DNA from 2 places in the Phyllobacterium sp. LjRoot231 genome. Region 2 is predicted to be linked to the other one. Evidence: predicted binding sites of a transcription regulator. Region 2 holds the regulator's gene; the other holds the start of a gene.
What was found. The regulator HrcA, encoded in region 2, represses chaperone genes, less so after heat shock. The targets are predictions, from matches to a motif close to GTTAGCACTCNCNNNNNGNGAGTGCTAAC.
Positions count from the first base shown of each region.

Region 1: groES (co-chaperone GroES) is a predicted target of HrcA. The motif match lies at 1,675-1,703, and genes of this name have one in related genera.

Region 1 is NZ_CAXUQT020000001.1:4,468,122-4,472,539, reverse strand. Features, by position in the region: gene groL (chaperonin GroEL) at 1-1,254, opposite strand, end outside; gene groES (co-chaperone GroES) at 1,318-1,614, opposite strand; gene ACSQ3H_RS22285 (winged helix-turn-helix transcriptional regulator) at 1,863-2,222, opposite strand; gene ACSQ3H_RS22280 (zinc-binding alcohol dehydrogenase family protein) at 2,325-3,338, shown strand; gene ACSQ3H_RS22275 (hypothetical protein) at 3,393-4,076, opposite strand; gene ACSQ3H_RS22270 (hypothetical protein) at 4,073-4,418, opposite strand, start outside.
Region 2 is NZ_CAXUQT020000001.1:558,767-563,184, forward strand. Features, by position in the region: gene ACSQ3H_RS02630 (adenosine kinase) at 1-80, shown strand, start outside; gene ACSQ3H_RS02635 (trimeric intracellular cation channel family protein) at 72-725, opposite strand; gene grpE (nucleotide exchange factor GrpE) at 841-1,554, opposite strand; gene hrcA (heat-inducible transcriptional repressor HrcA) at 1,628-2,695, opposite strand; gene rph (ribonuclease PH) at 2,820-3,536, shown strand; gene ACSQ3H_RS02655 (VOC family protein) at 3,549-3,956, shown strand; gene ACSQ3H_RS02660 (non-canonical purine NTP pyrophosphatase) at 3,953-4,418, shown strand, end outside.

The DNA of each region.
Region 1 (4,418 bases), 3.9 Mb from region 2:
AGCAACACCACCGCCAGCAACGATGCCTTCTTCAACAGCCGCACGGGTTGCGTTGAGGGCGTCGTCGACGCGGTCCTTCTTTTCCTTCACTTCAACTTCCGTTGCACCGCCAACGCGGATAACGGCAACACCGCCAGCGAGCTTGGCAAGGCGTTCCTGCAGCTTCTCGCGGTCGTAGTCGGAAGTGGTTTCGTCGATCTGCTGCTTGATCTGGCCGACGCGGGCGTTGATTTCCGCCTTCTTGCCATGTCCGTCAACGATTGTGGTGTTTTCCTTGGTGATCGACACCTTCTTGGCGCGGCCGAGCATGTCAAGCGTAACGCTTTCGAGCTTGATGCCGAGATCTTCGGAAATAACCTGACCACCGGTAAGGATAGCGATGTCTTCGAGCATTGCCTTGCGGCGATCGCCAAAGCCAGGAGCCTTGACTGCAGCAATCTTCAGGCCGCCACGCAGCTTGTTGACGACGAGCGTAGCAAGAGCTTCGCCTTCGACGTCTTCAGAAATGATGACGAGTGGCTTGGAGGTCTGAACGACAGCTTCGAGAACCGGCAGAAGAGCCTGGAGGTTCGAAAGCTTCTTCTCGTGCAGAAGGATGTACGCGTCTTCGAGGTCAGCAACCATCTTTTCGGGGTTGGTGACGAAGTAAGGCGACAGGTAGCCGCGGTCGAACTGCATGCCTTCGACGACTTCGAGTTCGGTGTCAGCGGTCTTGGCTTCCTCAACGGTGATAACACCTTCGTTGCCGACCTTCTGCATCGCCTTGGCGATCATTTCACCGATTTCGGTCTCGCCATTGGCAGAGATCGTGCCAACCTGCGCAACCTCTTCCGAAGTCTTGATCTTCTTGGCGCTCTTGCCGAGCTGCTTGACAACTTCAGCAACAGCAAGATCGATGCCGCGCTTCAGATCCATCGGGTTCATGCCGGCAGCAACAGCTTTGCCACCTTCCTGAACGATAGCCTGGGCAAGAACAGTAGCAGTCGTAGTGCCGTCACCGGCAATGTCGTTCGTCTTCGAAGCGACTTCACGCACCATCTGTGCGCCCATGTTTTCGAACTTGTCTTCAAGTTCGATTTCCTTGGCAACAGTCACGCCGTCCTTGGTGATGCGCGGAGCGCCGAAGGACTTGTCGATGACAACGTTACGGCCTTTCGGGCCGAGCGTTACCTTGACAGCATCTGCAAGGATATTGACACCGCGCAGCATGCGCTCACGCGCATCGCGGCCGAATTTTACTTCTTTGGAAGCCATTTTATCTCTCCTGGGATTGAACCCGGTTTGATCGATATTCGTTGATTGAGGGACAGCCGATGATTAGCCGAGGATGCCCAGAATGTCGGATTCCTTCATGATCAGCAGGTCTTCGCCGCCGATCTTGACTTCCGTGCCGGACCACTTGCCGAACAGGATAAGATCGCCTGCCTTGACATCGAGCGGTACGAGCTTGCCAGCTTCGTCACGAGCGCCAGTGCCTACAGAAACGATTTCGCCTTCCTGTGGCTTTTCCTTGGCAGTATCCGGAATGATGATGCCGCCTGCAGTCTTTGCTTCGGATTCGACGCGGCGTACTACGACGCGGTCGTGAAGCGGGCGGAACTTGGTCTTGGCCATGGTTAGAACCCTTGATGTTGGTGTCAAAACGATGTCGCGAACAGCTGCGCCATCCGCGTTATTAGCACTCGACATAGGTGAGTGCTAACTGCGGCCGGAAATAGTGGGATGACGTTGAAGAGTCAAGGGAAACCTGTGATGAATCTTTCTGCGGTCAACCTGAAATCGGCAACCGCAAGGCGCTCGTACACGCCTGCAGCAAGACACTTATTCCATATAAATGTGATGTATTGATGAAAACGAGGAGCTTAGGCCGCTTCCACCTCGATTTTGTCGACAGTCAGATTGGCGTCACCCCAGGCTTTGAGCGCGCTAATGACCGGCTCGAGACTGCGGCCACGCGCCGAAAGCGAGTACTCGACCTTGGGCGGCACCTCGGCATAAACCTTGCGTATAATCAGCCCGTCGGCTTCCAATTCCCGCAACTGGTTGGTCAGCATGCGCTGCGTGACATTTATCAGCTTGCGGCGGATTTCGCTGAAGCGCAGCGTCCCTGACATGAGGTGGTAGAGGATCACGCCTTTCCACTTGCCGTCGATCAGGTTGAGAACGCCTTCCACGGGGCAACCGGCGGAACAATCAAACGTCTTATGGCGCACGCGTGGCATGATGGTATCCTTTTTGACACTATATGCAATATATGTGCATTCTTGCACTTATACAGCATAGGGCGCATTTGAGCCGGGTCAACTTATCCTGGAGTAACGATCATGCACGCTGTCGCCTATTTCGAACCACAACCCATCACCGCTGAAACGTCGCTGGTCGATATCGACCTGCCCAAGCCCGAAGCAAGGAGCAGGGACATTCTGGTTGAAGTGAAGGCTATATCCGTCAATCCCGTCGATACCAAGATCCGGTCCGGGGTAAAGCCGGAACCGGGAACTCCAAAAGTGCTTGGTTGGGATGCTGCCGGTGTCGTGGCTGCAGTTGGACCGGAAGTAAAATTCTTCAAGCCCGGTGATGAAGTGTTTTATGCCGGTGCAGTCGATCGTCCCGGCACCAACTCGGAATTCCATCTTGTCGATGAACGCATCGTCGGAAGGAAGCCTTCATCACTAGATTTCAGCGCCGCCGCTGCCTTGCCCCTGACGTCGATCACGGCTTGGGAGGCACTGTTCGACCGGCTTCACGTTGAAACACCGGTAGTCGGCGCGGCCAATGCCATCGTCATCGTCGGCGGTGCGGGCGGTGTCGGCTCGATCGCTATCCAGCTCGCGCGAAAATTGACAAACCTCACCGTCATCGCCACGGCGTCGCGTCCGGAGACGCAGGCATGGGTCCGCGATCTCGGTGCTCATTACGTCATAGATCATTCAAAGCCTATCGCAGCGCAGGTGGAAGCGCTCGGCATAGGCGCTCCGGCTTTCGTCTTCTCAACCACTAACACCGACGCGCATCTGGCTGAGATCGCTTCACTGCTGGCGCCACAGGGCCGCTTTGCGCTCATCGACGATCCAAAGGCGCTCGATGTCATGTTGCTGAAACGCAAGAGTATATCCCTGCATTGGGAACTGATGTTCACGCGGGCGTTGTTCAAGACCCCCGACATGGAAGCTCAGCATCGAATTTTGAACCAAGTGTCGGAACTCGTTGACGAAGGGAAAATCAAAACGACGCTCGCCGATGATTTCGGCCCGATCAACGCGGCCAACCTCAAGAAGGCACATGCGCTCATCGAAAGCGGCCGCGCCAAGGGCAAGATTGTTCTTTCCGGATTCTGAGGTGGATAGGACTTGCCGGCAGGCGTCTCGTTTGCCGGCGGAATTCTAAGTGGACTACGAGACTACGAAGCAATCCCATTTATTTCCGGAGAGCTCCAGTGGAAAAGGTTCCCGTTGCCAATAGTCTGTCAGGCCAAGGGTTTCGATCGAGCCCGCCTGCTGTTTGCGCAGAAAATCGACAAGGGCGGCCCGGTCCCGTTTCTTCAAGGGTTCGTAATATTTCGGCAAATGATCCACCCACCCTTTAGCGATGGCCGCATCCACAAGGCCAATGGCCTCGTCGAAATTCCCCTTGGCGATGGCGATATAAGCCATAAGTTTAAAATCGAAGGAAAAGGTGTTGTGCGGCGGTGGCTCGTTCGACCGATAGGCCACAAAGTCGTCGATCGTGTTGACACGGCGCAGTCCAGGTAATGTCTCTTCAATTGTATGGCGTAAGCGCTCAACTTCTTCGGGATCAAAAATGTTCCAAGGCCCCCACCCATTATTGTACAGCGAACGTCCGCCATTGATCGCCCAACTACAATAACGCAGGAATGTCAGATCGATGACTGCAGTGACGTTAAAGAGATCGTCAAATATCGAGTGGCCGAGGCGGATGAAGCGCAGCACGTGCCGTACCGGCTTGACGACCAGATGGCGACCAATGAGCGTCAGGTCCTTATGACGATCGAGGATTGGCTCAACCAATCGTTCGACATCATCCTGAGTAGTAACAGGAAGCAGACTTGCTCTCATCCCTTCTCCATTCCAAAAGGTTCGGGTTCGAAATGTTTCGCCAGTTTGAGCGCCCCGATCGTGCGCCTCTGCTGTTCGTGCAGAAGATCGAGAAGAGCAGTACGATCCCATTGCTTCAAGGCTTTGTAATATTTGGGTGTCCAGTCGATCTCGCGGCTGGCTATGGCTGGCTCGACGATCGAAAGGGCTTTCTCAAGATCGCCATTAGCAATTGCGATGAGGGCAAGATCGTCTGGACGAAGAGAGGAACGATATAGCGATTTTATGCTATTGGTTTGGTAGGTCACGAATTCGTCGATAGTGGTGACACGGCGCATTTCCGGCAGCGCTTCTTCAATCATT
Region 2 (4,418 bases):
CAGGTCTGGTTATTCAGCAGATCGGTCCGCGCCCCCAGCAGAACCTGAAAGCCGCAGCCGAGCAAGCTGGTCTACTTTGATTTGATGTAACCCTCGCGCTTGAGCTCCTCGGGTGTCCGGCCGGGCTTGTGGTAGGTCGGCAGTGCCCAGCCGAAATAAAGCGCCCCGCCCCTTACGATAAAGGCGGTGAGCGCTGCGACGAGGGCCGAAATCTCTGGTCCGACCGCGAGACCGTGCAGCAATATGTAGACAACCGATCCAGCGAGAGCGGCGGTCACATAAATCTCGCGCCGCATGAGTACGGATGGTTCTCCAGAAATAATATCGCGCAGGATGCCGCCGAAAGTTGCGGTCATGATGCCGGTGACAACGGCAATCGTCGAATCGAAACCCAGTGCCAGGCTTTTGGCCGCGCCGATAACACTATAAGCGGCAAGGCCGAGCGCATCGAGCCAAAGCAGCACGCGGTAGCGCGATTCAAGCAGATTGGCGGAGAAGTAGACGAGAATGGCGGCGGCGGCGCAGACCAGAAGATTGCCCGGATCCTTGACCCAGAATACCGGCACGCCAAGGATCAGATCGCGCAAGGTACCGCCGCCAATGCCGGTGACAGCCGCAAGGAAGATGAAGGCGATGATATCGAGCTGGCGCCGCGATGCCGCCAAAGCGCCTGTCGCGGCAAAGACGAATATTCCGGCATAGTTGAAGAGCTGGATCATGGTCATAGGCTATTCCCCCTGCGCCGCAATTTTATTTCACGATAGAACATGGCCAGGCAAAATGAAAAGAGCCACATTCCGGGAAGGAAATGCGGCTCTTCAAATCGATCCAAGGATCGGATCAGGCGTCTTTTTCCGCCTGTGGATTGATCGGGCCAGGTTCAGGCTGACCTTCGGCGCCGGTCTGCTTGGGACCACCCTTGGACACACCGACAAGCGCCGGCCGCAGCATGCGGTCGCCAATGACAAAACCGCTCTGCGCGACCTGCAGCACCGTGTTGTGCGGCACATCGGCATTCGGAATTTCGAACATCGCCTGGTGAAAATTGGGATCGAATTTCTGGCCCAGCGGGTCCAGCTTTTTGACGCCGTGGCGTTCCATTGCCGACATCAGCGAACGCTCGGTTATCTCGACGCCTTCAGCGAGGGTCTTGAAGCCTGCATCGCCTTTGGCCAGCGCATCGGCGGGAATTGCTTCCAGCGCACGCTTCAGATTGTCGGAAACCGAAAGAACGTCGCGAGCAAAATTCGCCACCGAATAGGCACGCGCATCGTGTACGTCGCGGGCGGTGCGCTTGCGCAGGTTTTCCATATCAGCAGCTAGCCGCAGCAGCTGGTCCTTCAGGTCACCGTTCTCAGCGCGCAGTCTATCGAGTTCGGCCCAGTTGTTGGCATTTGCCTCGACTTCCTCGTCCTGGGCGAGGGCATATTCCTCGGCCTTGCGTGATTTCAGAAAATCATCGGCAGCGCGTTTCAGCGCATCGCGATCGCGCGGGTTCTTCAGGTCGCGCTGGTCGAGATCGGGTGCATCGTGATTTTTCTTGTCTTCAGCCATGTATCCTGTCCATTCATTATCGTAAGTTGCGCTGGATATCGAGGTTTAGGCCATAAAAATCAAGTGCAAATGACTAACGCAGCAGACGCGATACAAGTTGTGCCGTGTAATCCACCATCGGCACGATGCGCGCATAATTGAGCCGGGTCGGACCGATGACGCCGAGCGCGCCGATGATCCGCTGTTCGGAATCACGGTAGGGAGCAATGACCAGCGATGAGCCGGAAAGCGAAAACAGCTTGTTCTCCGAGCCGATGAAAATGCGCACGCCCGGCCCGGCTTCCGCCAGATCAAGCAGCTGCAGCGTGCCCTCTTTGGTCTCGAGATCATCGAAGAGATGGCGCAAACGATCAAGATCCGCCTCCGCGCTCACCGATTCGAGCAGATTGCCACGCCCGCGTACGATCAGCCGCGCTGGCTGACCGCCACCATCGCCGCCCCAGATGGCAAGCCCCTGCTCGACCAGATGTTGCGACAGGGCGTCGAGCGCCTGCTGGGTTTCTTCCTTCAGCCGGGCGATTTCCTGCCGCGCCTCGGTGATGGTACGGCCTTGAATATGCGCGTTGAGGAAATTCGAGGCTTCGATCAATTGCGACGGCGTGACGCCGACCGGCAGATCGATGACGCGGTTCTCGACATCACCGCTCTGGGTGACCAGCACCGCGAGGGCTCTCGTCGGTTCGAGCCGGACGAACTCGATGTGCTTGAGCGCGCCCTCCGCCTTGGCCGCGAGCACGAGCCCTGCCCCGCGTGACATGCCGGAAAGGATCTGGCTCGCCTGCGTCAGCACGTTTTCAGCCGATTGCGTTTCGCCAGCCCTGACCTGCGCCTCGATGGAATTACGCTCGGACTTGGAAAGGTCACCGACTTCCATGAAGGCATCGACGAAGAAGCGGAGGCCGAGCTGTGTCGGCAGGCGGCCGGCGGAAATATGCGGCGCATAGACGAGGCCGAGATGTTCGAGATCGCTCATCACATTACGGATTGTTGCAGGCGATAGCGACACGGGCAGGATTCGCGACAGATTGCGCGAACCTACCGGCTCGCCATCGCCAAGATAGCTTTCGACAATCCGCCGGAAAATATCGCGCGATCGCTGGTCAAGCGATTGCAATGTTTCCGGAACCACAGTCTTGTTCATTCTGCCTCGTGCTTTTGTTTGCTACATCCCCGATATAAGCATTCTCTACGCAATCATCAAAGCCTTTGCTTCATCACCGCATCACAGTTAAAAGGCCCAGAACACATCAACAAGAGGTCTACCAATGCGTCACTCCAAGCGAGCCCCTGACGAAATGCGCGCCATTTCCTTTGAGCGCGGCGTTTCCAAACATGCCGAGGGCTCGTGCCTGGTCAAATTCGGCGATACCCATGTGCTGTGTACAGCCAGCCTTGAAGAAAAAGTGCCGGGCTGGATGCGCAATACCGGCAAGGGCTGGGTGACGGCGGAGTACGGCATGCTGCCACGCTCGACCGGCGACCGCATGCGCCGCGAAGCCTCTTCCGGCAAGCAGGGCGGACGCACACTGGAAATCCAGCGGCTGATCGCACGTTCGCTGCGTGCGGTTGTCGACCTGCAGGCGCTGGGCGAAGTCCAGATCACAGTCGATTGCGATGTCATCCAGGCGGACGGCGGAACGCGCACCGCAGCGATTACCGGCGGCTGGGTCGCCTTGCATGAATGCCTGCGCTGGATGGAAACGCGCCAGATGCTGAAGGTTGAGAAAGTCCTCAAGGATCATGTCGCCGCCATTTCCTGCGGCATTTCCAACGGCACGCCTGTGATCGATCTCGATTATCTCGAGGACTCCACCGCACAGACCGATGCCAATTTCGTCATGACCGGCAAGGGTGGTATCGTCGAAGTGCAGGGAACCGCCGAAGGCGAACCCTTCTCCGAAGAGGAACTGCTGTCGCTGATGGGCCTTGCCCGCAACGGCATCACCCGGTTGGTTTCCTTGCAGAAAATGGCCGTCAGCTAGAGATCAAGAACCATGCAGCCATCGGGTATTCTGGAAACAGCGCTTTATGTGTCCGATGTCGAGGCGGCTGCACGATTCTACGGCGATGTGCTCGGGCTTGAATGCATCCTGCGCGCGGGCGACGAATCCGTGTTCTTCCGCTGCGGTGCCGGCGTGCTGATCCTGTTTGACGCGGAAAAGTTGAAAGAACGCCCGAAAGGTGGTTTGCCGATACCCTCGCATGGTGCCACCGGTCCGGGTCATGTGTGTTTTCGCGCAACCCGGGATGAAATCGCCGGATGGAAATCCCATCTTGAGGCGCATGGCATTGCCATCGAAAGCGAATTTGACTGGCCGAATGGCGCGCATTCGCTGTATTTCCGCGATCCATCAGGAAACTCGATTGAATTTGCGGAGCCGCAATTATGGAATCTGAAATGAGAACACTCGAAAAAGGCAAGCTGCTCGTCGCCAGTCACAACCAGGGCAAGATCAAGGAAATGATCGACCTGCTTGGGCCATTCGGCTTTGAGGTGGTATCGGCCGGCGATCTGGGCCTGCCCGAACCGGACGAAACGGGCGCGACCTTCGAGGAAAATGCGTATATCAAGGCGTTTGCCGCAGCCAAGGCGACCGGTCTTGTGGCACTTTCCGATGATTCCGGCCTTTGCGTCGACGCGCTGGGCGGCAAACCGGGTGTCTACACGGCCAACTGGGCGGAACTGCCCGATGGCAAGCGCGACTTTGCCCATGGCATGCAAAAGGTCGAGACCGCGCTACAGGAAAAGGGCGCGAGCGCTCCGCATGATCGCAGCGGCCGTTTCGTTTCGGTCATTTGCCTTGCATGGCCGGATGGCGAAGCCAATTATTATCGTGGCGAGGTGGAAGGCGAACTTGTGTGGC